4 regions of the Staphylococcus arlettae genome follow, and region 1 is predicted to be linked to each of the others. Evidence: riboswitches for the same ligand, from Rfam matches in the RefSeq annotation. Region 1 holds a riboswitch; each other region holds the start of a gene.
What was found. A riboswitch is a leader RNA that binds a small molecule or an ion and turns the genes downstream of it on or off. The one in region 1 is predicted to bind thiamine pyrophosphate.

Region 1 (8,273 bases):
CCACCCTCGAAATCAGTATCTTTAAATCTCATTTTTTCAAAAATTGATGTGTATTGAAATACATTTTGTATCGCTTGTAAGATTAAATATTTAAATTTATAAATACCTTTAGAGTACCACTGTATTAATAAATGGCCATTATAATTATCTATAGTAAGTCCACCTACACCGTCACCTTCACTATTAAATAATCTAAATGCATTCGTACCTTCTAAATTATAAAAGTAAGTTCTATCTTCTTTAGCGAGTGTAAATAGCTTTTCAAAAAATGCAATATCAATATTTTGTTGTTGGTCATAAGATAATACCCATCCAAGTCCTTTATGCTGTCTTCCTACATAACATGTAGCAATGTATGTGCCTTGTTCAGTGACTAAATAAAACAAATCTCCTTCTTTCAAATGGTCGTGATTGTATATATCTTCTTCATCAATTAAAGGATATTGATTTTTATACTTAGTTTCCTTGCCTTTATTTAAAGTGGCAGTTTTCATATGTGATGCCAACCTTCCTACTATTATTATTTAATTTAGCAGTTACTATTTTAGCATGGTAATTAAAGTAGATATAGCAAAAAATTAAAAACTATCGCCAAATCCCCCTTTTTATTAGCAGTTTTTGTGCTCGCTTTCCGCGGACACTGCCTCACCATGTAATTTGCGGCGAGTGCTGTTCCCGCAAGAGTCTACCCAAATTACTGCTAATATTGTATGTTAAAATAAATCTATTGATAAAAGAGAGACTTTGAAATGATTGCTATTTCTAAATGAATTTCCTAATACTATAAGTGTATAGCAAAGGGGGATAAATATACTATGGTAGATATAATTAATAAAAAACTACAAAAACTGATGCCCATACTGACTCCTTTTTGTGTTGTAATTGGCATTCTTTTTCATTTCATTGGAGAACAGTTACTTTTTGTAGTTCCTTGGCTATTTGCTTTTATGACTTTTGCTGGAAGTCTAACTATGAGATTTAAAGATATCAAAGTGTTTATCAAACACCCATTTATTATTCTTTTTAGTATCGCTTTTTTACATATCCTCATGCCTGTTTGGGCATATTTTTTAACTCAAACAGTTTTTAACGATCATTTACTTACAATAGGTTTTGTAATATCTGTAGCTATCCCTACAGGCGTTACAAGTATTATTTGGATTAATATATGCAAAGGAGATTTTCCATTAGGTCTCTCAATCATCTTGATTGACACTCTACTAGCACCCATCATTTTACCTACCTTACTTTATGTACTAGTTGGAGAATCCATAAATATAGATACTATTTCAATCCTAAAAGGTTTAATTTTAATGATTGTTATTCCCTCAATATTCGGAATATTAGTAAATGAATTTTAAAAAAACAAATCATCTAAACTTAATGTTACTTTAGCACCATTTTCAAAATTAAGCTTTTTCGCAATAGTAATTATTAATAGTAGCGCCGTAACTCCATATGTTACAAATTTCACTTGGAATTTATTAGCCATTATATTAATGGTTTTCTTCTTAGCAGCAATAGGATATGCTCTAGCCTTAATACTAAGCCACATACTTTTCAAAAATACTATAATCACTACAACGTTAGTACTGATTGGAGGCATGAGAAACATACCAATCGGCATAATAATTGCTGTAACGTATTTCCCTAAAAAAGTTGCCATGCCTGTTGTATTTTGTATGCTTTTCCAACAAGTTTTAGCTTCTTTATTCGCAAAAGTCTTAGATAAATATCAAAAACAGTATATTTAGTTTGTTGATTTAGCAATGTTATAGGACAATATGGCAATGAAAGTAGACACATTGTTAGCAGTTTTTGTGCACGCTATACGCACGCATTGCCTCAGCCTGTAGTCTTCGGCTAGTACTATTCCAAGCTAATTTTTACTGTTATTAATATTTAAAAATGACGATGTGGCTAATGGAAACCACTGTTATTTAATAAAATCATCCAATAACGATAAATAAAACAAGCCTTAGGCGAACTGTTGCCTAAGGCTTGTTTATGTTTTGAAGCTATCTTTCAAGTATAGTTATTTTATTTATTCTTGTTTACGTTCACGCAATTTGATGACGAATGCAACTGTTACTGCAATCAACATTAAGAATAATAATGGCGTGATAAAAATAGATAATAGTAAACCATGCACCATAATATTGGCGAATTCAGTTAATAACTTGAAGAATAAAATACTAATCATAAATAACTGAATATAATAGAATTTATTTCTTAAATAATTAGTCAATGTTGTAAGAATATACGCTATCATAATTAACATTAACAGTAACAAGGTAATCCATTCTATTACATATTGTGTTTGTGAGATTTCCCAATCACCTGACACAAACAAACTATTTCTATTATTAAATTCGATAAGTGTAAAGAATAAAAGGAATGCACCGCAGAACAATTCTACATAAACTGTTTTTAGCCATTTAGGCTTTTTCATCCAATTTGGTACATCGTCCTCTTGAATATCGATGATGTCTTTCCATTTCTTCACAAATTTATCTTTTTTATTACGTATTTTTTCCATATCTACACTACGACGTGTTTTGCGTGTGAACTCTGTCGTACGATCTTGAATATTTTTCCAATGAATTTTAGTTTGGTTAGACATAGAATCTTTACTTGTTCTAGAAAGCTCAGGCTCTTCCTCACCAAGTTCTTGCTTAGTTAAAGGTAAAGCTCTTCTTAAGAATAAGAAATTCCAAATAGACATTTGTCCAAGCAACCACATAATTAAGAAGAATACGTTAATACTTAATATATCAATTGTTAAAATTTCATCACTTTCAATTCTGCTATATAGCACTAATTGCGTTAGCAAATATACTATCCCATAACTAAAAATAATCCATAAATAATGATATTTTCTATTGTGTGTATATAATTCATCTTTATATACGATATAACCAATATGAATTATAAAAGGGAAAATAAATAAAATTGCAAAAAAGCTATATACTTGCGTCATTAAAACGAGTGTTATTAAAAAATATAATATTCCTACTACTAAAAAGAAAATCGAAATATCATAATCATACTGAGTTGTACGATACAACGTCCACCCTAACCCAATTACTAATAAGCCAAATAGGATAATTACAATCGCACTTATAATTGGGAAATTGCCTATATAATTACTAACTACTCTTATAATTTCACTAAAAAAAGCGTTGAAAAAATCCCACACATTATGGATATGTAATTCTACTTTACCTTTACCATTTAATTTCTCTATTAATGGTAAATTGATGAGTATAATTATCCCCATAAAAAGTGAAACTATGCCGATAACATAACTATATAATATTTCGGCGTGTTTTTTTAGAAACGACATACCATTCACCTCAAAGTCATTATATATGAACATCTTGTTCTTGTCTTTATTAAACTCATTAAATAAGTCTCGAGTATGATATAAAACTGTATCATAAACAAATTTCCACAGTTCAACAAAATTCAAACTCATTTTTCGGATTATTTAACAATAACTTATTTTTACATTAATTTGCAATAACAATGACATCAAATTGTTTTAAATATTTTTTACGAGGTAAAAGTTATGTGTAACATCTTTTTCTATTAGTTTACTATAAGGAGTGTAGTATTATGACTAAAGACGACGTAAATAAAAAAGCAGCAGAGAAAGCTAAAGAAGTTGAAGATGAATTAAAAGAACAAAAAGAGCAGAATCAAGAGAATTCTGAGGAAACAAAGAAAAACATACAAGATATTTTTGACTAACAACATTTTAATTGTTACTGAAATTGTGATATTAACTGTATATAGAAAATGTGCTTGACATACTGTAGTAAAAGTCATACATTAAGTATAAAATAAATATTAATATTCGCACTAGGGGTGTTTTGTGACTGAGATGAGGTATACCCTCAAACCCTTTGAACCTGATCTAGATGAAAGCTAGCGTAGGAAAGTGCTAAATTATACTTTTTGACGATAGTACAGTATAGTTCTGCCCAATCTTACACGCGCAACCTTCTAGAGAGGTTGTGCGTTTTTTTGGAGGAATATTAAATGTCAAAAGGTTTAAAACTGTCAGAAATTTTAGTGACTGTCTTAATTGCAGTTGTATTCGCATTGATTTACAACATATGGAACTTTGTTTACAAAGCTGTACAGGTTTCAGGTTTACACATCGAAGAGTTGACTTATGGTGCTTGGTTTATGGCAGCAATAGTAGCTTATTTGATTATTCCAAAGGCAGGCATTGCACTATTAGCTGAGTTTGCTGCTGGTGCAGGTGAAACAATCGTCATGGGTCGCTTTGATATTGCGACAATGATTTATGCATTACTACAAGGATTAGCTTGTGAAATTATCTTTGCAATTTTCAAATATAAATCACGTACTGCTATGGTTGCGATGTTAGCAGGATTATTAGCTGCAATAGTAACATTACCTTTAGATTTTGCTTATGGCTATTTAGCTGAAATCGCAAGTTGGAATCTTGCTTTATACATTGGTTTTAGATTGATTAGCGGTATCATAGTAGCTGGATTATTGTCATATATTATCGTCAAAGCATTAGACCAGACAGGTGTTACAAGATTATTTCGCCCTTCTTCACAAAAAGATTATGACAATTTATAAGGAGTACTATACGTGTTAACTGCTAAAAATTTACGTTTAAAATATCCAAACACTGACCATAAAATTTTCGATGGTCTAGATATCAATATTAAAACAGGTGAAAAAGTACTATTATTAGGACCTTCTGGTTCAGGAAAAAGTACGCTTTTAAATGTATTAAGTGGCATTGTACCTGATTTGATTGAATTACCGATGAAATACGACCAGCTAGAAATTGATACTCATAGCGGTGTCATTTTTCAAGATCCTGATAGTCAATTTTGCATGCCAAAAGTACATGAAGAACTGGCGTTTATTTTAGAAAACCAACAAGTCCCAAGAGCTGAAATGGATGCTAAAATTTCAAGTGCGCTCAAAGCTGTAGATTTGCATGTCAATCCACATCAGTTTATAAGTCAACTCAGTGGTGGAATGAAACAAAAATTAGCTATCGCTGAAACACTGTTACAAAATGCACAAACGCTCTTTCTGGATGAACCTACTGCAATGTTAGATGAATCAGCAACTCAGGAATTATGGACTAAAATTAAAGCTTTATGGCAAGATAAAACCGTATTAATTGTAGAACATAAGGTTGCTCATATATGGGAACATATCGATCGTGTTTTACTCTTCAATTATGAAGGCAAAATTATTGCAGATGCACCACCGCAGATGATGCTACAACAATATGAAGATTTATTGACTGAATATGGTGTTTGGCATCCTAATGCTTGGTCACATGCCCCTAAAGCTATATTGAGTAATAATGATACTGTACAACAAGAGTTGTTCACTTTTATCAATGGTGAAATTAAGCGTGGTGCTAAAACATTAATAACAATTGATAAAATGTCAATTAAACCTAGTGAATTCATAACTATTACCGGGCCAAATGGTAGCGGAAAAACTTCTCTGTTAGAGTCCATTATGCAATTAATCAAATATCATGGCGACATGTATATTAACGATAAACGTATTAAAAAAATCAAAAACATGGCCCAATATAGTTATTTAGTCTACCAAAATCCTGAACTACAATTTATTACTAATTCGGTATACGATGAAGTGCTGCTTCAGTTCAATAAATCTGATAGTGCAAATGCTAAACGTAAAACAAAGGAATTATTGCAAACGCTCAGTCTGGAACATGTTATGACACAACATCCTTACGAATTATCGATGGGTCAAAAACGTCGTTTAAGTGTTGCTACAGCCTTGAGTGCTGAAGCTGATATTATATTGTTAGATGAGCCGACATTTGGTTTAGATAGTCACAATACATTTAATCTCATCTCATTATTTCAACAACGTGTCACTGAAGGTCAAACTGTTATCATGGTGACTCATGATGCTGAAATTATTAATCGTTATGCTACAAGACGATTACATATAGAGCAACAACAACTTATAGAATTGTCAGGTGAAACCCATGTTTGAATTATGGAAAGTCCGCCATACTTTTATGGATGATGTGAATATCATTACAAAATTAATCATTGCCGTATTACTATTTTTCTTTGTCATTTTTGTGCATCAATTTGATTTGATGTTATATTTGGCAATATTCATGCTTATTTTCCTACTAATATGTAATGGTGTACGTCTATATATCACCTTAATATTTGTTATGTTTACTCTGTTCTTCAGCCTGATATCTGCCCTATTCATGATTTTTTATGGTGATGGCACTCATGTATTATTCAAATTCGGTTTTATTCAAATAAGTAGCGAAAGTTTAATTCGTGGTTTACATTTGATGCTTAGAACACTAACAGTCTCACTCTTTGGTATATTGATAGCTTTCACTTCACAAATTGTGATGATATTTTATAGTTTAATGCAACATTTGAAAGTAAAACCTAAAGTTGCATATGCCTTTATGGCCGCATTTCGAATGGTTCCATTAATGATAAGCTCATTAATTCAATTGCAACGTTCACTAAAAATGCGTTATCAAATGATACCAGCTAAAAACTACCGAGGTATTAATAGAATTAAACATTTATTGATACCATTACTCAGTCAAAATATTAGAAAAGCACATCAATTATCTGTAGCTATGGAAAAGAAAGGATTTCGAAGTGGTCCAAGAACGTATTATTATCATACGACCTTTTCATATAAAGATATTTTAACCTTTGTAGTTGTAATACTATGTATAGTATTAGCTATGCTAGGTGCTCACTTTTTCCCTATTACTGGTATTCATGATGTGAGAATTTCTAATATTTATTAACCGACCATTCGAACATTGATACCAGTTTAAATTAGCAAGTAACAGCAGCATTTAATTTTACTAATATCTAAAACCAAAAGGACCCATTCATCTAAAATGAATGGGTCCTTATTATAATGAGCTCTATACCTTTACCACATTTAATGACTAAAATTAAAAAACTACTAAACGTATTATCTCAGTGCTTTATTACTTATATCTTGACGATAAAACAAAGCATCACTGTTAATTCGTTTTACTGCTTGATACGCTTGTTCTTTCGCTTTATCTATAGACACGCCTTCGCCTAATGCCAAGATAACACGACCACCACTTGTAACATACTGTTCCTGCTGCAGCTTCAATCCACTCACAAAGTATGTGCCATCTAAATCAAATCCAGATACTAATTGGCCTTTTTCATAGCTACCTGGGTAGCCTTTAGAAGCAAGCATCACACCAACTACAGCATTGTCTTTCCATTTAAATTCAATCGGCGCCTTTTGCTCTAACTCAACAATATGTTGCATTAAATCGCTGTCCATTCTCGCCAATAATACTTGCGCTTCCGGATCACCAAAACGAGCATTAAATTCAATCACTTTTGGACCATCTGCCGTAATAATAGCACCAATATATAATACGCCAAAGAAAGGATAACCTTCATCATGCAAAGCTTTAGCTATTGGTTGTGCAATTGTTTCATTCGTTTGTTGCAAAATGTCAGCACCAATATGTGGTACAGGACAATACGCACCCATACCTCCAGTATTCGGTCCCTGGTCATTATCAAAAGCTCGCTTATGATCTTGAGCAATACAGTCAAAAGGTACAGCATAATCGCCATTAACAAAAGTCATCAATGAAAATTCTTCACCTTCTAAAAACGTTTCAAAAACTACTAAGCCCTGCTCTTCGGGATAAAGCGTTTCTACTCCACTTTGAGCCTGCTCTATGTTTTCAGCAATAATGACCCCTTTTCCTGCTGCTAAACCATCTTTTTTCAACACTATAGGATAGTCACACTGCTTAATATATTCTAGCGCTTGTGTTTTAGTGTCGATTTCCTTATAAGTTGCCGTAGGAATATTGTGTCTTTCCATTATTTGTTTAGCAAAAAGTTTCGAACCTTCAATTTGTGCTGCTGCTTTACTTGGGCCAAACACTTTAATATTTTCTTGACGTAATTGATCAGCAAGACCTTCAGTCAATGGTTGTTCAGGTCCAATAATAGTCCACTCGATGTCGTGCGCTTTAGCAAATGCCACAATTTCATTATGCGCTGTTTCAGCAATTTCAGTATGCACCTCAGCTATATTTGTCATTGCATCATTGCCTGGAATAGCAAAGATATGTTTTACTAAATCAGATTGCTTCAATTTATGAGCAATTGCATGCTCCCTACCTCCTGTACCAATAACAAGTACATTCATTTGTGGTGTCCCCCTGTATATTA
Region 2 (8,273 bases), 1.0 Mb from region 1:
ATGGCCAAAACAATGATATAACCCTGTCTAAAGAAGGCCAAATCGTCCGTGATGCCGATCGTTTAGATGCAATTGGCGCCATTGGCATTGCTCGAACATTCCAATTTGCTGGCCACTTTAATGAAGCGATGTGGTCAGGTGATGTTACATTAGAAGCATTAGAACAAAACGAAGTATCACTTGATCAATTATCACCATCGGCAATTAAGCATTTTTACGAAAAATTATTCACACTTAAATCTTTAATGCATACAAATTCAGCAAAAGCAATTGCCCAACAAAGACATCAATTTATGGAATTATATATTCAACAATTTTTCGCTGAATGGAATTTTCAATACGAAACTGAAATATAAAAAGAGTACGGACATAAATAGTTCTGATTAAAAAATAAACGTCAATTTCTATTGTGCAAATATAGAAATTGACGTTTTCTTTAGTTTTATAAAATTTTGTATATTCAAACGCATTAAGACGAAACCAAGTTCTTATTTATATTGAAACTTGCTGATACTCGGAGAATAGGATGAGTGAGAGACTATACCTAAGCAAGTATGCACAGTTAATATCGTCTAACTTAAAATATAAAGAGGACCACTCCTAAAATGGATTGGTCCTCTTTTTGCTTACATTGAAGCTAATAATTGAGTTGAAATTTTCTTAATATCTTATTCAATTATTTCTTTTTCTTCTTTGAAGCAATTTGAGTGTTCTTACCTTTTTTCTTATTGCCTTCTTCTTCTTTGTTAAATGCTTCTAACATAGGTGCAACTTCTCTTTTAGCAACTTTTGAATAATGCATATTTGCTATTTGTGTTTGGATAATCAAGAATGCGGCACTGACAGACCAATATAAGCCAAGTGCTGACGCTGAACTTAATGAAATCCAAACTATCATGATTGGTGAAATTACCATCATCATATAACCCATTTGTCGTTGTTCATTAGGCATACTTAAACTTGATACATATGCTTGTAAGAAATATAAAATACCGGCAATAATCGTAATCCAAATATCTGGTTTAGATAAGTCGAACCATAAAAAGTTCGGGTGATCTGTAAAGCCACCACTTGATGGATATTTTAATACGAAGAATAATCCCATAATTACTGGCATTTGAATTAGAATTGGTAAACAACCTAACATACTCTTCATTGGATTCATGTCATATTTTTTATAGACTTCCATCATTTCTTGGTTAGCTGCCATTTTCTCTTCTTGAGTACGTGAACGTTTCACTTTTTCTTGAATTGCATCAATATCAGGTTTAGCAACCTTCATTTTTTCACGCATCATATGACTATTTTTATAATTTGATAACATGAACGGTAATAAAATAATACGAATTGCTAAAACAATAACAATAATAGCCAAGCCATAATCATTATTAAACGTTTGACCTAACCAATGTATAACTTTATCCATCGGTTCAACAAATGTATTAAAGAAAAAACCATTTCTATTTTCTGGTTTTGAATAGTCACACCCTGCTAAAAATACCATTACTCCTAGAAGTAAAGGTAGTAGCGCTTTTTTCTTCATTTTTCCACCTCTAATGATATATTCACACAAAAATCATTTTATCATATTCAACATAAAGTGGAAATCAAAAACAAAAATTTTATCTTTTATTCTACAGATTGTAAAAAATATCGAATTGTTTTTGTAATATCGTCACTTTTACTTATTGCAGAAATCACTGATATACCATCCGCACCTGCTGCTAAGACAGGCTGAAAGTTACTCGTTGTGATACCACCAATTCCTACAATAGGCATGTTTCCAACTAAACTACGCAGTGTTGTTATCATTGTCGGGCCAACTGGTGCATTAGCGTCTGCTTTCGAACTCGTATCAAACATTGGTCCTACACCGATATAGTCAATATAACTCAAATCAGATTGTTTATACTCCTCAACTGTACCTACACTTAAACCTATTATTTTGTTTGTAAAGTGTTGTCTAAATTGCTGCACATCAGTATCATTTTGTCCTACATGAACACCATCCGCTTCAATCGTCAACGCTAACTCAATATCATCATTAACAATAAATGGGACGTTATAACCTTTACACAACATGTGCAACTTACGTGCTAATGCTTCTTTCTCAGCTCCTTGTAAAGCGCTTGATCCTTTTTCTCTGAACTGAAACATTGTGATACCTGCTTCTAACGCAGTCTTCAATATTTGTTCAATCGACTGACCATCATTTATATCTTGTGTGCCACAGATAAAATATAGTCGTAAATCTTCTTTTTGCATTACTTACACCTCTTTAACTTGCCGCTGTGTCAAATAATCATCGTATGTTACGTTATACAGCGCATCAATAAACTGAGTCAAAAATGACCCCGGACCATCAGCTACTTGTGCAGCATGCTCTGCAGCAATATTATAAATGGTCACAGCTTCTGCAATATCATCAATTTTTGGCTCTAATTGTTTATTTACAAAGCTAGCAATAATTCCACCTAATAAACATCCTGCGCCTGTGATACGGGTTAACATAGCCGTGCCATTAGTTAATTTTAGTATTTTACCTTCATGTGCGATGACATCTGTTTCACCAGTAATGACTATAGTTGTTTGTAATAATTGCTGTGCTTTTTTGGCAATTGTTACTACATCTAATGTGGTATTACTATCTGTACCTTTCATTGTTGTTTGGGAATCAATTAATGTTAATATCTCAGAAGCATTCCCTTTAATGACGGTTACATCTACTTCTTGTAAAAACTGTTGACAGAATGCTTTTCTAAATTGTGAAGCACCGACAGCTACTGGATCAAAAACAATAGGTGTACTTTCTTCATTAGCTATTTTGGCTATTTCTAACATATCTTTAGCACTATGTTTGGTTAACGTACCAATATTAATCACTAAAGCACCAGCAACTTGTAAAAATTCAACAGCTTCCTCTGGCGCTTCACTCATTGCTGGACTAGCGCCGATACTTAATAAACCATTGGCAGTAAAATGCTTAACTACATCATTGGTATAACATATAACTAAAGGATGTTGTTGACGTACATTTTCTAAATTATTCATCATCTAAACCTACCTTTTTCATATAAGCAAAATGGTTAACTGGGCCTCTGCCATACCCTATTTCCGGTGTATATTCAATACTTAAAGAAATAAATTTTTTGGCTTTTTTAACAGCATCATAAATCGATTTACCCTTAGCAAGTTCAGCCGTAATTACAGCTGAGAAAGTACAGCCCGTACCATGTGTATGTTTAGTTTCAAAACGTGGTTCAGTAAATGTAAACACATCATCTTGAGTAAATAAATAATCTTTTGACTCCGTTAAATCAGCCGAATGACCGCCCTTTATCACTACGCCTTTACTACCAATTTCTTTGATAAATATGTTACCTGCTTGATAAATAGAAGACTCATCATTAATTTTGATACCAGTAATTTCTTCTGCTTCTGGAATATTTGGTGTAGCAACCGTTGCATAAGGCAACAATATAGACTGTAAGTGTTGTTTACCGACGTCTTCCATTAACGAATCACCACTTTTAGCAAGCATAACTGGGTCTATAACATATGGCTTTTCTGGATGTTGCTTAATATAAAATTGGATACGTTCCATCATATCTTTTGAAGCAATCATACCTGTTTTTAACGCTTGTGGTTGCTCATCATCATAAATACTTTCTAGTTGTTCGCTTAACCACTCAGGGTCAAGATTATGAATGTGCTGTACACCTTTAGTGTTTTGTGCAACGATACTTGTAATAGCTGCCATTCCATAAACACCACATGCATGAAAAGACTTCAAATCTGCCATTACGCCTGCACCACCTGTTGGATCAGTACCTGCGACAGTCAAGGCTATTTTAGGCTTTTTCATTAACTTCCCCTCCATAATTCCATTCTTCTTGTACATATGCCATATTGAAAAATCGTCGCTCATGTATTGTACTTTGTAGGAAAGCATCTTTAATTTGGGCTAATTCTTCGTTAGAGCAATTTACTGTTAGTCGATCGATCAGTTGATCAAAAATATTTACTAAGGCATCCATTTCAGTACTATAAAACTCAAACCATTTTGCTAATACACTTGAGTTATTTAACTTACGATCTTTGAGTGCTTGTTGTGCGATTACTTGATAAACATATGGACATGGCGCCATTGCTGCAATTGTATGTGCGGCATTCTCTTTAGTATAAGCATTGTAATACATATGTTTAATATAATGATCTCCGCTCGGTGGCCACACTTTTTCTTGTACAATAGCATCGTAATTTTCACCCACAAAATCGGCAATAATTTCATGAGCTTCTACTTCACCTTCAACAATAAATTGAATTTGTTCTACTAAAAATTGAACATCTTCTAACTTTTCCATTTTGGGAATGAGTAAAGCGTATATGTTCGCAAACTCTTTTAAATATGAAGCATCTGCTCTTAAATAAAATTTAGCTGCAGCTTCTGACAAAGTGCCAGTTAACATGTCTTGTATAAAACCATCTTGATAAATATCATCAATGATGGATTGTGATGCAGTTTTTAATTCTTGTGAAAATGTCATGTATAATTCCTCCTATTAAAAAAAACACATTCAACGTAAGAATGCAGTACAAATTAGGCAGAATTAAACTGTGCTCTACTTTATTAGTCCACTTTCCTACGTTGGTATTAACCAAATCAGGTTATAAGGGTCTGATAACTAATATCATCTCAGCCAATAGGCACCCCTAGCAGTTTTATTATTATATTACTATTAACATAACAAAATCCTATTCATATTGCAAAATTAGATATAAATAGGGAGTGGGACAGAAATCCGATTTTGAAAAAATGATTTCGTCGTCCCACCCCGGCAAGGATGACTAGCGTTGAAAAAAGCTTGATTTAAAGCGCATTTTCAATGCAGTCAGCTACTGCCAATATGTAAAAGGTTTCGAATAAAATAGGGAGTGGGACAGAAATCCGATTTTGAAAAAATGATTTCGTCGTCCCACCCCGGCAAGGATGACTAGCGTTGAAAAAAGCTTGATTTAAAGCGCATTTTCAATGCAGTCAGCTACTGCCAATATGAAAAGAGACTAGGACAATCAATATTGTCCCAGCCTCTAAATTAAATCCTTATATTCATTTACAATTATTTAAATTATGCAGTAACCCATTGTGATGGACCAACTGTGTTGTATAATTCAACTGCAGCTGCATCTTGTACTGATTCTGGAGCTTCTGCTGGTGATACACCAACGTATTCAGCTGGTGCTACTGAATCCCAAGTAGCTTGTAAGAATTGATATTTACCTGCAGCTCCTGAACTTGGATTAATAGCTGTAATATCGCCACCTGATTCACGTTGAGCGATTGCTTGTAAATGAGAGTTTACATTTACAGATGAACCACTTGTAGCTTCACTTGAGCTTTCACTGTTTGAAGAAGTTGATTCTTGTTGTGGTTGTTGAGTTTCTTCAGTTTGTGGTGCAGTTGTTTGTTGTGGTTGTTCAGCTTGCTCACTTTGTTCTGTTGAAGTTGCTTGTTTTGCTGGTGCTGATTGCTCAGTATCTTGAGTTGATTGAGCATTAGTATCAGCTGTTCCTTGACCATAGCCATTGTAACTCCATGACCAATAAGTTCCATCTGATTCAAAATTGTAATCTACTTTATCGTGATTGAATTCATAGTTATAAGCACCTTCATGAATTGGTGCGTCATTTAATTGTTGAGGGTTATTTTGTGCTGTATGTGCTAATTGTGCTTTATCAATACCTTGTTCAGAAGCATCAGCTTGTCCAGATGCTACTCCTGTTACACCTAATCCTAGTGCTAATGTTGAAGTAATTACTGTCTTTTTCATTGTTAATAATCCTCCTATAAGGTAAATAATTTTTATTATCAATTTGCAGTTACCACTATAACATCCAAAATCACCTTGTAGGTTACAACAAAATAAAAAAGTATTGGCTTTTTTTACAACCTAATTACATACAATGTCATAAAAAACATAGCCAAAAATGCCGATTATTACCTTCATATCAAATTTAAATTGAGCATAATTTATATATTGGTATGTAATTATCATGTAATTTATCAGATTATTCTGCATACTATTTAATTACAATTCAAAGAAATAGCCACCAATCGTAAAAAGAAAGATGGCCATTTCAAAGAAGTATAATTGATATTAGGATTTAAAAGTGTATATCATAGTGGTTTATATTGGGAGATAAATTTGAAATAAGATGGTAGTTTTGGCATATAAACTTCAAATTAAATAATGTAGAATTTTTATAGTTTCAGGCCGATAGGATTAGGACTACAGGCTGTTGAAACTTGTGTTAGCGATTTAGGAGAAAGAAATCTAATTGTTTCCACTAATATCTCGGTAATAAAATGTGTTTGCCCTACTTTATCATAACTAGATGATTGTAGATTCCCGATAATGGCTACTAAAGAGCCTTGTGATAAATATTGTTTAATGTTAAGTGCTCGAGTACCTAATGCTTTACAATTTAAATAATCACATGCTTGATGCTCTGTTTTGTATTTGTAATGACGATCTACAGCTAAACTAAAGGTTGCTAGATGTTTACCCTGATTACTATAAATTTTCGGGTCTTTCGTCAGTCGTCCAACAACGACTATGTGGTTAATCATATGTCACCTCCTTATCGATATCATATACAATTAGTAGCTATACCGTCAAAACGCTAAAAGTAAGTGATTGTTGACAGAAACATTCTATATTTTATAATAACTAGCTTCTGAATTTAAAATTACGTTATAATGGGTACATAAATGTAAATATAGTAATTTTTAAATTTTATTAATGGATGTGAGACGATGAAAACATTTAAAGCCGTAAGATTTCAAATCGTATCAGAAAACGGTGGTGTCACTGAATACGAATTAGAAGATGGTGTCATTATCAATAAAGAGAATAGTGGCACTGGCTGGTTATTAGAAATCGTCATTTCAGATTATCACTATGAAACAATGAAAGCTTTTCAAGAAGACGATAGTTTATTAGATATTCGTGTTGTTATCACACGACCTTCAAATGATCCTGCACTCTTTGATGCCACGATAAAGCATATTACTAAATTACAACATTCTATTTCTGTAGTTTTTGAATGCCATATCTATACATTAAGACAAGTATATGCTGAAAGTTTATTAGAACAACTCATCGATGAAGGTCTGACAGGAGATGAACTTAAAACATCATTTAATAGATTGATGCAATCGAAACCTCGTTTAAAAGATGAGAAAAGCGACAAACATTAAATGTACGGAATGATTTAACACATAATATAAAACTATAATTAACTTACTTAGACACTTTTGTTTTTGTCAAAATGACTTATATCAAAAGTGTTCTTTAATTTTGTTTGCTTAAAAAAGTATAATTTACGCATCAAAAAAAGAGCCTGAACACATTATGAAATGCCTTTGTCAAAATAACACTTATTAAAGTGAAAATTTTAAATAAAGCATATCTATTAATGTGTTAGACTCTTTACATATAGTATTAACTATTACAATGCAACGAAGGTTTTTGAACACCTTTCGCTTTATAATTATGCGTCTTGTATTGCAAATGTCAATTCACAACTACATGCTACTTGACCATCTACCGTTGCTTTAGCATTACCTTTACCTATAGGTCCTTTAATTTTTGTAATTTCAACTTCTAATGTCAAAGTATCACCTGGAACAACTTGACGTTTAAAGCGACATTTATCAATACCAGCAAATAAAGCTAATTTCCCTTTATTTTCCTCGCTATTTAACATTGCCACTGCGCCAGTTTGAGCTAACGCCTCAGTAATTAACACTCCAGGCATTACTGCATACTCTGGAAAATGACCTTGGAAAAATGGTTCGTTACCAGACACTTGTTTAATCGCTACACAACGATTACCTTCTTCATACTCAACCACTTTATCAATGAGTAAAAAAGGTTGTCTATGTGGGATGATTTGCTTGATTTGATTATAATCGAAAATTGTTTCCATTTTAAGTTCCTCCAACTTAATTCATTGTTGTAAATTAGCATTAATCTTGAACGCGTACGATATCTGCACCTAATGATTTTAATTTGCCATGTAAGTCAACATAACCACGATCAAGGTGCTTAAGTTCTGTCACCTGTGTTGTACCTTGTGCAACTAACCCAGCTAATATTAATGCAGCTGCTGCACGTAAGTCTGTGGCTTTAACTTGTGCACCTTGTAATTCACTTTTACCTTCAATTTTAGCACTGCGACCTTCAACTGAAATGTTAGCATTCATACGT
Region 3 (8,273 bases), 990 kb from region 1:
CAGGAAAAACTTTTACCATTCACTAAACATATTTTAGGAAAATTGTATCAACCAAAAACTAAAAAGGATTCTGAACTTAAACAGACATTGAAAGTATATATGGACAATCAGTGTGACATTACTAAAACGGCTGAAAAAATATACATTCATCGTAATACGGTAAAATATCGTATCAACAAATGTAGTAACATTATCGGCTCAGAAATTGAAGATCCAATGAACTCACTTAACATTCGTATTGCTTTATATGTATCTGAATCTATAACTTTTGATTAATAACAAACAACGGTTAACCTCTTTAAGAAGCTAACCGTTGTTTTTATGTTTAATATTTATATGGATCGTCGCTTTTACGTCGCTCTACCTCATCTAAGCTTTTCATTGATTGATGTTCACTATCATTATTCTCAGTTGGAATATCATTATGATTATTAGCAGTGTGCTCAGCTCTTGATATATCACTAGATAAGTTCGGTGCAGGCTTTCTAACTAATAGCATAATACCTGCAATAATCCACAGAATTGCACTAATCCAATTAAAAATTAACGAAATAATACCAAAAACTAATAATAAAATTCCTGCTAATTTGTTACTTTTACCAATTTTAATAGCACCAATAATAGTTCCAATTAACACAATCAAACCAATTGCAAGACCTACACCCATGATTATAAAGAAAACATTAGCTGATTCGCTTGCTTGACTTGGTGAAAGCGTTGGATTATCTGCACGTAGTTCTTCTTTAAACCCAGATGAACCCATGAATAGTAGCAAACCTCCCCATATTAAGACACCAAGTAGCTGGATGCCTACGCCAATCCACGCTAGAACACGTTCTCCAGTACGTTTTATCATTATATAAACCCCTTTCTAAATTATTAAACTTTCAATAGAGTTTCTTTGTAATATTTATTTTTATATTACTATATTGCACTTTGCATTAATAGTGTTATTTAGTAATTTACATAGACTTCACTTTTAATTTTATACTAATTATTTTATTTACTATTTTACACTCTTATTAGACAGACTATAACTTTCATTCTTCTAAAAATTCCACCCTTCTCTAGAACGTTTATATATCAATTTAATAAATCCTGTTTGCCTATTGTGTTAGTCTTCAGTTTTATAATTAACTGCATTTCAACAAATCAAACATTCTTCATTACATTAGCAATGTAATGACACTTAAAAACATAGCATCTAAAATTAAAAGAAAATATATATCTTAATTTAACATTATTATATTGTGCAATTTAGTGTATAATTACTAATAACATGACTAGAAAGGGAGATATATTACTTATGAACAATAAAATCATTGTAGCAACTATTTTATCAGCATCCTTATTTTTATCAGCATGTACTATCAATATTGGCACCGACTCAGAAAAAGATAATGATAAAGATAATAACAAAACACAATCTCAAAAGAATAATGAGTCTTCTAATAACGACCAAGATTCTACAAATGATGATTCAAATCAAGCAAATAATCAAAATGAAAATACTCAATCAAAAGAACATTATGCCAAAGTTTGGATTACTGGCATTGAAAAAAATGGCGGTAGTACAAATGATGTTTCAGACACAGAGCTAGAGCACGTCGATGTTTCTGGTCAACCTATTAATCCATATAATACCTCTGCTTCTAAAACTTTACCTGAGGGAACACAACTAATAGCAGCTTCTCCTACTGCTGCTGGCAGTGTTTATTATAAAGATAATGATGATGGTACTATTACAATTTATGATGTCCCTAGTCATTTTCAAGATAGTAGTTGGGATGAAGATGATTTTACTGTGAAAGAGACTTCTAAAATTTTAAATAATGCCCAAACAGTAACATTAAAAAATCCGTCTCAAAGTAAAGTTGATAACGTAAAATATATTATCTCCGAAGGTAATCCTGAAGACTACGAATTTGATGCCAGTGACAGTACGGCTGACGAAGAAGTTACACGTGATAATGTTATTGATAAAGTTGAAGAGTATGAAGGAGAAACACTTGATACTGATACTTACACATTCAAAGAACCAGAAAAAATGGAGGATGGACGTTGGGGCTTCTCATTTGAAGATAAAGACGGTAATTTAGCAGGTTCGTATATTATTGATAGTGACGGAACAGTAACCAAATACGATGAAGATGGTGAAGAAATATAATATAGGGATTTGTCCTTAAACCTTTGCAACTCAATATATTATATTAAAATACTCAATTAAACATCCCTTTAGTTTAGGAAAATTAAAGGGATGTTTTTCCATAGTTTAATATGTAAATTGATATAGATTTGTTCAAATTGAATTATGATTTCGATTCATTTTTATATGTCGTTCTACTATTTGTTTTAACAACTTCAACTTCTTTTAGATTAGGTTCAAAAATTTTATGATTATATCGTTTGTTTGCAAAATTTTTCAACTTATTGATAAATTCATATACTTCTTTATCTAATGTAATTTTAGACCTCACAATGTTAGCCGTATCATGCTTTTCATCTCCATAGCAATCCACATAAATATTATAAGCAATTTTAAATGTATTAAAATGACCTTCAAAAGGTTCATATCTTCTCAGAAAATCTTGTATCGTTTCATTTGAACTGTTGCTATGGTGACTTGTAGTTAAAATAAAATCTTGTATTTGTCTATCCAATGAATGAAATGCATCCTGAATCTCTTCAAAAATCTCAGTTGTTCGTTGTTTATTTAAGAACGCCGTATTTTGATTTAATTTAATATTTCTAATGCGAGCTACTTTATAAACTATTAAATCTATCATGCTGACCAAGTCATTTTCATAATCTTGCATCTTTTCCTTATCTTCACGTTTGAATTGTAACCAAACACCTAATAATGCAATACATCCACCTGCTAATGCTGCAATAAACTCCGTCATTTGAATACACCTCTTTTTATTTATTAAATTATTATAAATATCATACAATAATTGTCAAAAAATTAAAATATAATTCATTATTTTTTTAATATATATTATTTTTTATTACATAAATACAGATATTACTATTTGAAAGATACTGCGGTGTACTTAACTAACTTATGATTGACTTCTAGTTATATAGGGAACAATATAATTACAGTATTGAGGAGGAGATAAGATGCCAAAAGTAAATAATCGTATGCATAAAGATTTAGTAGATAAAGAGTCACGTATTGAAGCTAGTGTAAGTTCTGAAAAAGAAATAGAATTAAATGCTTTTGAACGCTTAGGCAAAGACGTCGTCATTATTGAAGTATTAGCGATTATGAATATTATTTTTGCTGTTTGTACTGTTGGTCTTATCGGTGCTTTAATCTATAGTAATCAAAAATAATACAAATTTACATTTTATATACAAAAGCGATGGTGTTATAACCATCGCTTTGCGCTTATTCTTGCTTATCTATTATCAAACCAAACTTGACTTTGCAATGGTAAATCGTTACATTGAAGATAATTAAATACACGCACTAGGGGTGTTTTCAGACTGAGATGAGCTGTAGCTCAAACCCTTTGAACCTGATCTAGTTGATACTAGCGTAGGAAAGTGTGAATCAACACATGTATGATATCAAGGGGTTAGACTACCCTATTATATATTTGATTTTATTTACACAACTTTCCTATGGAGGGTTGTGTATTTTTTTATTTAAAAAGGAGTGAGCACGTATGACAACAACAGTACTTATTACAGGTAGTAGTAGAGGTTTAGGTGCAACTATTGCACAAACTTTAGCAGCACAAGGTTTTCAAGTCGCCATCAATTATCATAAAAGTAAAGATGCAGCATTGGACTTAGTAAAAAGCATTGGGGAATCACAAGCAATCGCCATCCAAGCTGATGTCACACAACGTGATGAAGTCGATCGCTTAGTTGCTACTGCAACAGAACATTTCGGTCAAATTGATGTAGTGGTCAATAACGCATTAGTTGGCTTTAAATTTGATCCCAACGCACAAAAAGCTTTTACTGAATTATCTTGGTCAGATTACCAACAACAAATAGATGGTACTTTAAAAGCCGCTTTCAATACTACACAAAGTGTAGCCCCTCAATTTATAAAACGTCACCATGGGGCAATTATTAATATTGGAACGAATCTTTTTCAAAATCCAGTCGTACCTTACCATGAATACACGACAGCTAAAGCAGGATTAATTGGTTTCACACGTAATATTGCTGCCGAATTAGGCCAATATGGTATACGTGCCAACGTAGTGTCCGGCGGTTTATTGAAAACAACGGATGCCAGTGCTGCCACTTCTGATGAAGTGTTTGATTTAATTAAACAAACTACCCCACTCAAAAGTGTCACATCTCCTCAAGACGTCGCACATATGGTGGCCTTTTTGGCAAGTGAACATGCAACTGGCATCACAGGTCAAAACTATACTGTCGACGGCGGTCTAACAATGAATTAATCTATTCTATAACAACTGAGGTGTAAGTACATGACACAAACAAAACAACTTAATATTGGAGTCTTACTGTATGCTTGTGGACATCATCAAGCTGCTTGGTTACAGCCAAATTCTAGTGTTGAGCGTATTGGAGATAGTAGTTATTATCAATCATTAGCACAAATAGCTGAACGAGGCTTGTTTGATGCAGTCTTTTTTGCTGATAATCAATCTTTCCCAGCGCAATCTGCAAGTGATATGCCAGCATTTTGGTTTGATCCGTTGATCAATTTGGCGGCTATCGCACAAGTAACACAACATATCGGTCTTGTTTCTACAATTTCTAGTACTTTTGCTAATCCTTTCACTGCAGCACGACAATTACTAAGTTTAGATCATTTATCTGGTGGTCGTGTAGGTTGGAATCTTGTGACTTCGATGACTGATAATGAAGCACAAAACCATAGCTTGCCACAATTACCTGCCCATGATGCACGTTATGCCAAAGCACGAGAATTTGCAGAAGTGATGGACAAATTATTAAATTCTTGGAACACTTCTAATTTTATTCATCAACGTGAACAACATGCACTTATTGAACCAGAACACATACAATCCTTTAATTATCGTGGGGATTATTTTAATGTGACTGGGCCATCAACTACACCCAGCAGTATACAAGGCGATCTTGTAGCAATGCAAGCCGGTGCCTCCGAACCAGGTGTGACATTGGCTGCCGATTTTGCAGATGCAGTTTATGCTGTAGCTTGGAATATGGAGCAAGCACAAAAATATATTCAACGTTTACATGAAAAAATAGCTCATAGTTCACAACCGACAAGAACAATCAAAGTGTTTCCAGGTTTAGTCACTTATGTAGGTGAAACATATGAAGCTGCACTTGCAAAGAAACAAGCTTTAGATGACTTACTCCCTATTGAAACTGCACTCAATCAACTGAGTGGTTTTATTCGGCAAGACTGCTCTGAGTGGGAGCTTGATGCACCAGTACCTCCCCTTCCACCAGTAGAAGATTTTACCGGACCAGTCGGTCGTTACGAGACAATATTGCAAATTATTCAAGATGAACAACCTACTGTCAGAGAACTCTTAGGTTACTTAAATGCCGGTGGTGGTCATTTGACTTTAATTGGTACACCATCCATGATTGTCGATGAAATGGAGCGTTGGTTTGAAGCTGGTGTTGCAGATGGCTTTAATTTAATGCCACCTACATTACCTAATAGTTTGGACGATTTTGTAACGTTAGTCGTTCCTGAATTACAACGTAGAGGTTTATATCGTACTACTTATACAGGACATACTTTTCGTGAACACCTCAATTTATCTTAGTTATCCGTTTCATGTTCACATAATAGTGAGCTTTATCACTCGTGACAAAGTATTTTTATAACATCGTATCATATTAACATATGTAAATTTTATTACTTAACTTCTTATCTATAACTTCTTATCTTTCTCAAACTAACATATTGAATAATTTCCCTTTTTTGTTAGAATATAGTATGGATTGTTTTGTCGTAGAACTAATGAAAAACGACATATAAACTTAACTTATCACTGAAAGATTAGCTAGTGCTTGCACTGACTATTTCAGTCTTATATTTCAATATGATGTACTAAAAGACTATATAGAGGAGAATCGATTTATGGATTATCAAGTATTATTGTATTACAAATACACTACCATTAATGACCCCGAAACATTCGCATCAGAGCATTTAGATTTTTGTAAAGACTTAGAACTAAAAGGGCGTATTTTAGTATCAACTGAAGGTATTAACGGTACCGTTTCAGGTACAACAGAAGCGACAAACAAATATATGGAAGCAATGCAAGCTGATCCTCGTTTCAAAGACATTACGTTCAAAATAGACGCAGCAGAAGGTCACGCATTCAAAAAAATGCACGTACGTCCACGTAATGAAATAGTCGCGCTTGATTTAGAAGAAGATGTAAATCCAAATGAACTAACAGGAAAATATTTATCACCCATTGAGTTTAAAGAGGCACTAGAATCAGACGATACAATCGTAATCGATGCACGAAATGACTATGAATATGATCTAGGTCATTTCCGTGGTGCCGTTCGTCCTAACATCACTCGTTTCAGAGACTTACCAGACTGGATTAAAGAAAATAAAGAACAATTTATGGATAAAAAAATTGTTACGTATTGTACAGGCGGTATTCGTTGTGAAAAATTCTCTGGTTGGTTATTAAAAGAAGGCTTTGAAGATGTTGCACAATTAAAAGATGGCATCGCAACATACGGCAAAGACCCAGAAACACAAGGCGAATTATGGGATGGCAAAATGTACGTTTTCGACGAACGTATCAGCGTAGAAATTAACCAAGTTGAAAAAACAGTAGTCGGTAAAGAATGGTTTGATGGTACACCATGCGAACGTTACATCAATTGCAGTAATCCTGAATGTAATAAGCAAATTTTAGTTTCTGAAGAAAATGAAGCGCGTTATTTAGGCGCTTGTTCACACGAATGTGCAACACACGAAAGAAACCGTTATGTTGCCAAACATAATATTAGTGAAGAAGAAAAAGCGCAACGTTTAGAAAACTTTAAACAATTTGCACATTAATTTTTATAACAGAGCAAGAAGATCAATCACTTTACATAGGTGATGACTTCTTTGCTCTTTTTTTATTGCACAATATGCCATATTGCCACCTAGCGACTTACTATAATTGCATTTGTTCAAGCAATTGGCAATTAATCAAAAATAGTCAAACTTTAATGTTGACTAACTTTGACCATTGTCTTATAATATAGTTGTAAGGTTAAAGAAGAGATCAGTGCTGAAGTCATTGCATATCTTCAATACTGGTACTTCGACCTAATTTATTATGATTAAGGAGAGATGTATGATGGCTTTTGATATGAGACCATTCAACAATTCATTTTTCGATATTAATCAAGGTGATTTCATTAAAGATTTAGGACGTCAAGTTTTTAACCAGTCCCCTTTTAGTGCTTCTAGTATTACAACTGATATTAAAGAATTAGACAACGCTTATGTAGTAGAAGCAGAACTTCCTGGCATGGATAAAGAAAATATTAGTCTAACATTTGATAATAATATTTTAACTATCGAAGGTAAACAATCTATCGAAAACAACCAAGAAGACGAAGAAGGTCGCGTAATTCGTAAAGAACGCGGTTACAGCAATGTCCGTCGTCAATTTACTTTTAATGGTGTAGACCAAACAGCAATTAAAGCTTCTTATGATAATGGCATGTTAAACGTTACACTGCCAAAATCAGAACAAGATAACTCAGATAGTCAAATACAAATCGATTAATTACTAACAATCACTTATATAGAGGTAGAACAGAAACCTATTTTTAATCAATAATTTTCATTCTCCCACCCAATCAAGGGTAACTGAACTAAAAAAGATGCTAGGACGAAGCAATTATGTCCTAGCATCTTTTTTTATATTATTGAAATTGGTAACTGTGATGTCCTGATGCAAAGCCATTCACTGTATATATCCATGATCCACCATTTTGTTCAATGTCGTTGGCACATATTAATAACTGATTGGTCTCTGGAATAAATGCAGGATGTGTTGAACGTAACATATGACCCTCGTCACGACCTGGAATTAAAATTTGACCTATAGGATAACCTTTTTTATTAAATACTAACACTCTACCTTGACCATACATCGCTACATATAAATTATCATCACTATCGATACAACAAGAATCCGGACCTTCATGACCTGTAAAATAATATGGGATAGTAGCTCCAAACGGCGCGATCGTTATGCCATCTTCTAATAATTCAATACGATGCAAACGATTGGTTGTCGTTTCTGTCA
Region 4 (8,273 bases), 1.2 Mb from region 1:
CATAGCTCCATTGACTACGATCACCTTCGGAAACTACATCCATATGACCTGAAATACCAATAACAGGTCCTGTTTCACCGATTTCAGCAATTAAATTGGCACGACGTTCATCCACTTTTTCAATCGTTGATGTAATGCCGTGTTGTTGAAATAATTTTTGGAAGTATTCACATACTTCAATTTCATTATCATTAACTGTATTCATAGCTACAATATCAGATAATATTTGTACTTTTTCATCAGTTGAAAATGTACTCATGATATATCACTCCTTTGACAAACTATATAAATTATACAGCTATAACAATTGTTTGATAAGCAAAAAGACTTAATGAAAGATTTATTAATATAATTATACAAAATGAAAACGGATTAAAAGTTTTTACAACAGTTTATTATGAACCTCGATAAATGATGATTTGAAAATTTTAGTTGTAAGGGTGAAGTCCTTGTTAGCACTGATAGTCTAAATTGAATTAGACTCCGGGAGGTCTTAAATTCATTTTTAGCGCAACTATAATAGTAAAAAAGAAGTAACAAGTAGTGAAATTTAAGCAGTTGCCAAATAGTGGAGATTACTGTATTAATTTAGGTGACGACAATGTCAATTTACAAAAGAAAGGTTAGAGGTTACATGGAAAAAGTAGTACTCGGTGTAGATATCGGTACGAGTGCAGTTAAAACAATTGTGGTTAACCAACAAGGACAAGTGTTAGCCAGTGCCAATAAGCCAATTACAACGCTACACCCACAAGCAGGATTTAGTGAACAACACCCAGATGAATGGGTGCAAGCCACTAAAGATACATTGCAGACCATTAGTGAGATGGAAAGTATGAGAGTAGTACAAGTAGAAGGAATGTCGTTTTCAGGACAAATGCATGGTTTAGTCCTTGTCGATCAATATGGTGAAGCAATTAGACCAGCCATTTTATGGAATGATACACGAACGACTGAGCAGTGTGAAATTATCAAAAAACGCTTAGGACAATATGTGCTAGGTAATCCTGTGCTAGAAGGCTTTACTTTAACTAAAATGATGTGGGTAAAACAATATGAACCTAGCAATTGGGAACGAACTTATAAGTTTTTATTACCTAAAGACTATGTTCGTTTTAAATTAACTGGAGTATTGTCTATGGAAGTGTCTGATGCTTCAAGCACTTTATTATTAGACCCGAAAACGCAACAATGGTCATATGATACTGGAGCCTTGTTTGGCATAGATGCTCAGATCTTTCCGGATCTAACTTCAGCAGAATCATATGTAGGTAATGTAAAGCCGGATGTAGCAAAGTCTCTCGGTTTGAATACTAATATTCAAGTATTTGCAGGGGGTGGTGATAACGCCTGTGCTGCATTAGGTTCAGGTGTAGTTAAGCCTCATGATACGTTATGTAGTATTGGAACCTCTGGTGTGATTTTGACTTGTGAAGCGAATGCTGCAAGCTATGGTCAAAATATGCACTTATTTCAACATGCTTTACCGCATGTATCCTACATTATGGGGGTAACTTTAGCTGCAGGAGATAGTTTGGCATGGTTCCAAAAAACACTAGCACCAGAGCTTAGCTTTGATGATATTTTGTTACTAGCTCAACAATCATCTATAGGTGCTAACGGTTTATTATTTACACCATATCTTTCAGGCGAACGTACACCTCATGGTGATGCGTATATTAGGGGGAGTTGGATTGGACTTAGTAGTTTGCATACACGTAGTGACATGGCACGTGCAGTGATTGAGGGGATTAGCTATTCCTTGTATGAGTCAATATTATATTTACGAGAAAATGGCAAGTCTTTAACACATATTACTGCTACTGGAGGTGGAGCTAAAAGTGATTTTTGGTTGCAGTTACAAGCAGATATTTTTAATGCGTCTATGCGCAAATTAAGTCATGAAGAAGGTCCGAGTATGGGAGCAGCTATTATTGCAGCAACAGGTGTTAACTGGTTTGATAGTATGGAAGCATGTAGTCGTGTTTTTGTAACTTATGACAAAGAATTTCATCCTGATAGTGTCAATCATCAGCAGTATAAGCGATATTTTGATATTTATCGTCAAGTTTATACACAAAGCCAATCACTAACGGAACAATTACTAATGATAAGTGAAGCACGAGACAATGAAATAACGCATTAGGAGCAATAAGCAACGATAAATGGATTTGCATTTTATTAATGATTAGGTTAAATTAACAATAACAATGCATTGTTGAAACAGTAATATTAAAATTATATAGATTAGAGACCACTGGAAGTGCCTTTGAAAAGGCTGAGACTAAAGTAGTGAACTTTGGGATTCCTGGAACCTGATCCAGTTGATACTGGCGTAGGAAAGTGGCGTTGATAACATGACTAACTTTTGTGATATAGACGTTATTTTTCTACCCAGAAAAATAACGTTTTTTTTATTGAGGTGTCTTTTTTGTTAGTTGCTATTACACAGTATAAACATTTAACACATGCTGATATCGTACATTATCAACGAGTGATGCCATATATAGACTATTTGATAGTGCGTACGCCTATGACATCTACTGAGTTAATTGGATGGATACAATTAGCTATAACGTATGGAATTTCCCGTTCTAAAATAGCTATACATAGCGATATTTATGTATTAGAACAATGTGGATTAAGCGCGATTCATTTCTCAGAACGAGCAAGAGAAATACAGACGATTAAGAAAAAGTTTCCTAATGTAGTGGTAAGTGTGTCGACACACAATGTCGATAGTGCACAATTTGCCTTGCAACATCATGTTGATTATATATTGTTTGGCCATATATTTCCTACAAGCTCTAAACCAGGTCAAATCCCTAGAAAGAACAAAGAGATTCAAGCAGTTTTAGCATTACCGATACCAGTAGTAGCGCTCGGAGGTATTAATGAAAATACGGCTCAACAATTATCAACTGAGTTCTATGGTATAAGTGGTATTAACTTATTTCTCGAAGCTTCACAGTTAACATTAAAAACTTTGAGTGAGGTGTGGCGTAATCATGTATGATGTACTAATTATTGGCTCAGGTGTAATGGGGATGTCCATTGCACGTGCTTTGAATAGCGAAGCTTATCGTATAGCAGTTATAGATCGTGATATACCGGGAAAACATGCCTCTTATAAAGCAGGTGGTATGCTCGGTGCACAAAATGAATTTAATAGTGATAGTGCTTTATATCGTTTAGCGTTAAAGTCTCAGCAATATTTTGAACCATTAGCACATAGTATAGCTGAAGAGGTTGGTATCGATATTGAATATAGACAAAGTGGATTGTTGAAAATAGCGGCTGAAGCACAACATAGTCATCAAGTGCTAGAGCAATATGAATTTTTACAGCAACATAATCCGCAAGTGCGATTACTGACAAATAAAGACATACAACAATATAGAAACTATGATATTTCTTTTCCAACAAATACAGCATTTCATATTCCAGATGATCATCAAATCAATGCTAATCGTTATACAAAAGCATTATTAGCTTCATTACACAAACGTCATATAGAACGTATATTTTCTACAGAAGTCACCGACATCCAAGCAGGCCATGAAGGTTATAGTGTTTGTACTAATAAAGGTAAATTTGCAGCTCAAAAAGTAATCGTAGCTGGTGGAGCATGGAGTCATTATTTGTTGAATGGTCAGCTGAAAGCCCATGAACCTACTGGTGTCAAAGGTGAAGTGATGTTATTCGAATCACGGGATATACAATTAGCTACTACATTATTTTTTACTGATGGCTGTTATATAGTACCTAAAATGAAACAGCGTTATTTAATTGGTGCGACTAGTTATTTTAATGATTATTCCGTAAATGTTACTGCCGGAGGAATGCAGTGCTTGTTACACCAAGCACTAACATACGTGCCAGCATTGGGGAATGCTACTATTATAAAGCATTGGTCTGGTGTCAGACCGTATACCAATCAAGAAAAGCCGGTCATGGATGAGATACAACAGGGCTTATTTGTCATTACTGGACATTATCGCAATGGTATTTTGTTGTCTCCGGTAGTAGGTGAACTCATTGCGTTGTGGTTGAAAAGTGGTGTGAAACCTGAAATTTTAAATGATTTTAAATTAGGAGGTTGTACGAGTGGAAGTTATTATTAATGGCGATACATTTCATTTTGAACAAGAATTATCCATTGTTGCAATACTCAAGGAATTAGAAATAGATGAGAATAGAGTTGTCGTTGAACACAATCAACAATTAATACAACAAGCACAGTTTCACAATCAGATGGTGAAATCATCAGACCGATTAGAACTATTAGAATTCGTAGGAGGCGGTTAAATATGTTAGAAATAGGTCCATTTAAATTGAAGTCACGCTTATTATTAGGTACTGGGAAATTTGATAATGAACAAATACAGTCAGCAGCGATTACAGCTTCTGAAACTGAAGTATTAACGTTTGCAGTAAGAAGAATGAATTTATATGATAAGGAATTACCTAATCCATTAGCTAACGTAAATTTATCAAAATATATTACATTTCCTAACACTGCTGGTGCACATACTGCAGCCGAAGCAGTACGTATTGCTGAAATTGCCCAGCATGCAGGTGTTTGTGACATGATTAAAGTAGAAGTGATAGGGGATGATGACACATTATTACCGGATCCACTTGAAACATATGAAGCTTGTAAAATTTTATTGGATAAAGGTTATATTGTATGTCCTTATATCTCTAATGATGTAGTGTTAGCCAAACGATTAGTTGAGTTAGGGGTTCATGCAGTTATGCCTCTGGCTTCACCTATTGGTACGGGGAGAGGTATTAATAATCCTTTAAATTTACGTTATATTATTGAAAAAGTAACAGTGCCGGTAATTGTTGATGCTGGTATTGGTTCGGCAAAAGATGCATGCCATGCTATGGAACTTGGTGCAGATGCTATTTTGCTTAATACAGCTATTTCAAGTGCTACAGATCCGGTGAAAATGGCTGAAGCGATGCGTTATGGGATAGCAGCTGGTCGTTTAAGTTATGAAGCGGGACGTATTCCAATACGTTATACAGCGCAAGCTTCTAGTCCTACAGAAGGTATTGGCTTTTTATGATTGAACGTTATGAAAGACAACTGCGTTTTCCACAATTTGGTGAAACAGGGCAACGACAATTAATGGCGCTGCATGTGATGATAGTTGGTGTGGGTGCCTTAGGTAGTCATGTTGCGGAAATGTTGGCACGTATGGGTATTGGCAAGTTAACTATTATTGATATGGATATTGTAGAGTTGTCTAATTTACACCGTCAAACTTTGTATAATGAACAAGATGCTGAACAAGTGTTGCCAAAGGTTGTGGCACTTGAACGCCACTTACAGCGTATCAATAGCTCAGTTACTGTTGAGTCCTATGACTGTGAACTGACTACTACGAATATAGAAGGGATATTACAAGATACTAATCCACATGTTGTAATTGATGGTATGGACCACTTTCGTATTAGGTATCTGATTAATGAGGCATGTCATAAGCATCAAATACCATGGATTTATGGTGCTGCCGTAGGAAGTAAAGGGACGGTTTATGGTATTGATTTTCAAGGACCGTGCTTAAAATGTTTATTAAATACTATCCCTGACACAGCAGAAAGTTGTGCCGTTAATGGTGTTTTACCAACTGTAGTGACACAGGTGGCGAGTTTGGAAGTGAGTGAATTAGTGCGCTATGCTGCTGGTGTTGGGTTTTCTGGTAAATTACTGACGGTAGATACATTTAAACTTAATCATCAAGGTATTAATGTTACAACATTGAGAGACCACAATTGTCCTGTTTGTAAAAACCAACAATATGAACTATTGAATAAACCAATGCAACAGCGTATTGAAGCGTTGTGTGGTAATACTTACTTGTTTAGGTTTGAAGCATCTGCTTTTAAAAATGCTCAGTATTTACCAGGTCAGTTTATTAAAGCAAATCCATTTGCCAAAATTTTCTCTTATGACCACGTGCAATGTACTTTATTTCAAGATGGTAGAATGAATGTCTATGGGTTGTCTGATGATAATGAGGCCCAACAATTGTACAGTCAATTTGAAAAATCAATAAAGTAATTAATTTGATGGAAGTACTATCTGTATAAATATAGTGTTCTCAGACTGCCGACAAAGTTTTTAACTTTGTTGGCAGTATTTTTGTGCGTACTTTCTTCCAGAGTCGGGCACAAAGACCGACTATATAAATTAACAACAATGGTTTTTATGTTGTGATGATACTGGGAGGATATTGATTGTCTTAGTCTCTTTTTCATATGGGCAGTAGCTGACTGCATTGAAAATGCGCTTCAAACCGAGCTTTTTTTTAACGCTAGTCATCCTTGCCGGGGTGGGACGACAAAATCATTTTTTCAAAATCAAATTTCTGTCCCACTCTCTTTATAATGTCTAAATGGTATAGTTTTATGCTAAGTGAATAGTAAAACAAAGAGAAAGTGAAAATAAACGAAAATAAATGAAAATAAATTTGCATTATAAGAAAAAATGCAATAGAATTACACTAACAAATGAAAACGTTTTCTTTTAGGTTGCTTAATTTATAGTGAGAGTAACGAATGACGTTACTGGTGTGGAATTGCATAGTGCGTTCCAACACTACGTAAATGAATAATATACAATAAAGGGATGTGTTAGTATGAATAACAAATTGGCGAAGGTGGGAATGCCACCGACACTATTATGGGGGTATATCGGTGTATTAATTTTTATGATGGGTGATGGATTAGAGCTTGCATGGATTAGTCCATATTTAGTAGATCAAGGATTATCAGTTCATCAAACCGCGATATTAACGACATCATATGGTGTTACAATTGCTATTGGTTCTTGGCTATCTGGAGTGTTAGTAGAAAGTTTTGGTCCACGGAAAGTAATGCTGTTAGGAACAGGACTTTATATTATTGGTCATGCGATATTTGTAGGGTTTGCAATACCTGCATTAAATTATGAACTTATGATACCATCTTATGCAATTAGAGGGTTTGGTTATCCATTATTTGCATATTCATTTTTAGTTTGGGTAGCATATCGTTCACCACAAAAACGCTTAGGTGCTGCTGTAGGTTGGTTTTGGTTTGTATTTACAGGTGGGTTAAGTGTACTAGGTGCATACTATTCATCATTTGCAATTAACGTATTTGGTCACTTTGCTACATTATGGACAGCGATTATTTGGGTTTTAATTGGTACATTCTTAGCTGTTTTCGTGAATAAAGATGAATTTAATTTAGAAGAAAGAGAAGGCGGAGCAAAAGCACATATATCAGAAATGCTTGCAGGAATTACTATTCTAATAAGAGAACCGCGAGTTGCAGTAGCATGTATCGTGCGTATTATTAATCAAGCTGCACAGTATGCATTTCCACTATTTTTACCTATATATTTATCGACTAAAGGTATTGAAACGACGACATGGTTAAATATTTGGGGAACTATATTTGTCGCAAATATTATTTTTAATCTTATTTTTGGGGCATTAAGTGATAATATTGGTTGGAAAAATACCATTTCCTATATCGGAGGAATTGGTTGTGCCATTTTCACATTAGGTTTATATTTTATACCAGAAATGTTCACAGGTAATGTCTTTATAGTTGGACTAGTTGGATTTTTATGGGGAATGTGTTTAGCCGGCTTTGTACCTATTTCAGCACTTGTACCATCTTTAGTTGGAGATGGTGATAAAGGACCTGCGATGGCTATTTTAAACTTAGGCGCAGGACTATGTGTATTTGTTGGACCTGGTTTAGTAGCATTATTTTACGATGCTATAGGTGTACAAGGTATGATGTATTTATTATTTGGATTATATGCTGCAAGTGCTATTATGACTCGCTTCCTCAAAACACCAGAAGAAAGATCCGGAGGCAAACAACTAAAAGAAGAAATATCTTAATGACAAGTTTGAGACATAGTAAATAAAACAATAACAGTGACGTGATTCCACAATAACTATTTAGGAATCACGTCACTTTTTTTTGTGTACTATTTTTTAGCAAGATAATTGAAATGTAATGAATTAGAAAAAGTCTGATTAAAGATGTATATAAAAACGTGTAAATTAACTCTATTATAGTTGGTGTCGTTATTTATAAAAGCTTTTATTACAGTATTTTGATGTTATTTGCAATATTTTAAACTAGTAATGGATTAATTGTTATATTAAATATATGCAAATTTTAGTATATTTATACTTGATTTTTCACGCTATCCCGTTTAGTATTAAATATAATCTTAGGATATTGGAGAGTGATCT

Region 2: it holds a riboswitch for thiamine pyrophosphate, as region 1 does, so the genes downstream of both, tenA (thiaminase II) here and MUA37_RS09110 (ECF transporter S component) in region 1, are expected to answer to the same signal.
Region 3: it holds a riboswitch for thiamine pyrophosphate, as region 1 does, so the genes downstream of both, MUA37_RS00950 (3-oxoacyl-ACP reductase) here and MUA37_RS09110 (ECF transporter S component) in region 1, are expected to answer to the same signal.
Region 4: it holds a riboswitch for thiamine pyrophosphate, as region 1 does, so the genes downstream of both, MUA37_RS01610 (thiamine phosphate synthase) here and MUA37_RS09110 (ECF transporter S component) in region 1, are expected to answer to the same signal.

Annotation. Positions count from the first base shown of each region.
Region 1 covers NZ_CP094803.1:1,855,072-1,863,344, forward strand. The annotation lists gene MUA37_RS09085 (class I SAM-dependent rRNA methyltransferase) at 1-494, opposite strand, end outside; gene MUA37_RS09090 (bile acid:sodium symporter family protein) at 816-1,361, shown strand; gene MUA37_RS09095 (hypothetical protein) at 1,358-1,666, opposite strand; gene auxA (lipoteichoic acid stability factor AuxA) at 2,045-3,346, opposite strand; gene graF (glycopeptide resistance-associated protein GraF) at 3,619-3,753, shown strand; TPP riboswitch at 3,857-3,959, shown strand; gene MUA37_RS09110 (ECF transporter S component) at 4,045-4,620, shown strand; gene MUA37_RS09115 (ABC transporter ATP-binding protein) at 4,633-6,039, shown strand; gene MUA37_RS09120 (energy-coupling factor transporter transmembrane component T family protein) at 6,032-6,838, shown strand; gene purD (phosphoribosylamine--glycine ligase) at 7,012-8,250, opposite strand; gene purH (bifunctional phosphoribosylaminoimidazolecarboxamide formyltransferase/IMP cyclohydrolase) at 8,271-8,273, opposite strand, start outside.
Region 2 covers NZ_CP094803.1:854,008-862,280, reverse strand. The annotation lists gene MUA37_RS04090 (HD domain-containing protein) at 1-356, shown strand, start outside; gene yidC (membrane protein insertase YidC) at 677-1,543, opposite strand; gene thiE (thiamine phosphate synthase) at 1,630-2,265, opposite strand; gene thiM (hydroxyethylthiazole kinase) at 2,269-3,051, opposite strand; gene thiD (bifunctional hydroxymethylpyrimidine kinase/phosphomethylpyrimidine kinase) at 3,044-3,865, opposite strand; gene tenA (thiaminase II) at 3,852-4,547, opposite strand; TPP riboswitch at 4,624-4,725, opposite strand; gene MUA37_RS04060 (transglycosylase family protein) at 5,130-5,831, opposite strand; gene MUA37_RS04055 (single-stranded DNA-binding protein) at 6,263-6,631, opposite strand; gene MUA37_RS04050 (YwpF-like family protein) at 6,818-7,261, shown strand; gene fabZ (3-hydroxyacyl-ACP dehydratase FabZ) at 7,555-7,992, opposite strand; gene murA (UDP-N-acetylglucosamine 1-carboxyvinyltransferase) at 8,033-8,273, opposite strand, start outside.
Region 3 covers NZ_CP094803.1:193,822-202,094, reverse strand. The annotation lists gene MUA37_RS00975 (PucR family transcriptional regulator) at 1-276, shown strand, start outside; gene MUA37_RS00970 (DUF4064 domain-containing protein) at 326-856, opposite strand; gene MUA37_RS00965 (hypothetical protein) at 1,307-2,167, shown strand; gene MUA37_RS00960 (type I secretion system protein) at 2,310-2,903, opposite strand; gene MUA37_RS00955 (hypothetical protein) at 3,124-3,339, shown strand; TPP riboswitch at 3,468-3,568, shown strand; gene MUA37_RS00950 (3-oxoacyl-ACP reductase) at 3,675-4,427, shown strand; gene MUA37_RS00945 (LLM class flavin-dependent oxidoreductase) at 4,458-5,759, shown strand; gene trhO (oxygen-dependent tRNA uridine(34) hydroxylase TrhO) at 6,077-7,027, shown strand; gene MUA37_RS00935 (Hsp20/alpha crystallin family protein) at 7,314-7,748, shown strand; gene MUA37_RS00930 (SMP-30/gluconolactonase/LRE family protein) at 7,888-8,273, opposite strand, start outside.
Region 4 covers NZ_CP094803.1:363,984-372,256, forward strand. The annotation lists gene MUA37_RS01600 (ArgE/DapE family deacylase) at 1-259, opposite strand, end outside; gene xylB (xylulokinase) at 635-2,146, shown strand; TPP riboswitch at 2,250-2,359, shown strand; gene MUA37_RS01610 (thiamine phosphate synthase) at 2,432-3,016, shown strand; gene thiO (glycine oxidase ThiO) at 3,009-4,124, shown strand; gene thiS (sulfur carrier protein ThiS) at 4,108-4,308, shown strand; gene MUA37_RS01625 (thiazole synthase) at 4,311-5,078, shown strand; gene MUA37_RS01630 (ThiF family adenylyltransferase) at 5,078-6,076, shown strand; gene MUA37_RS01635 (MFS transporter) at 6,654-7,913, shown strand.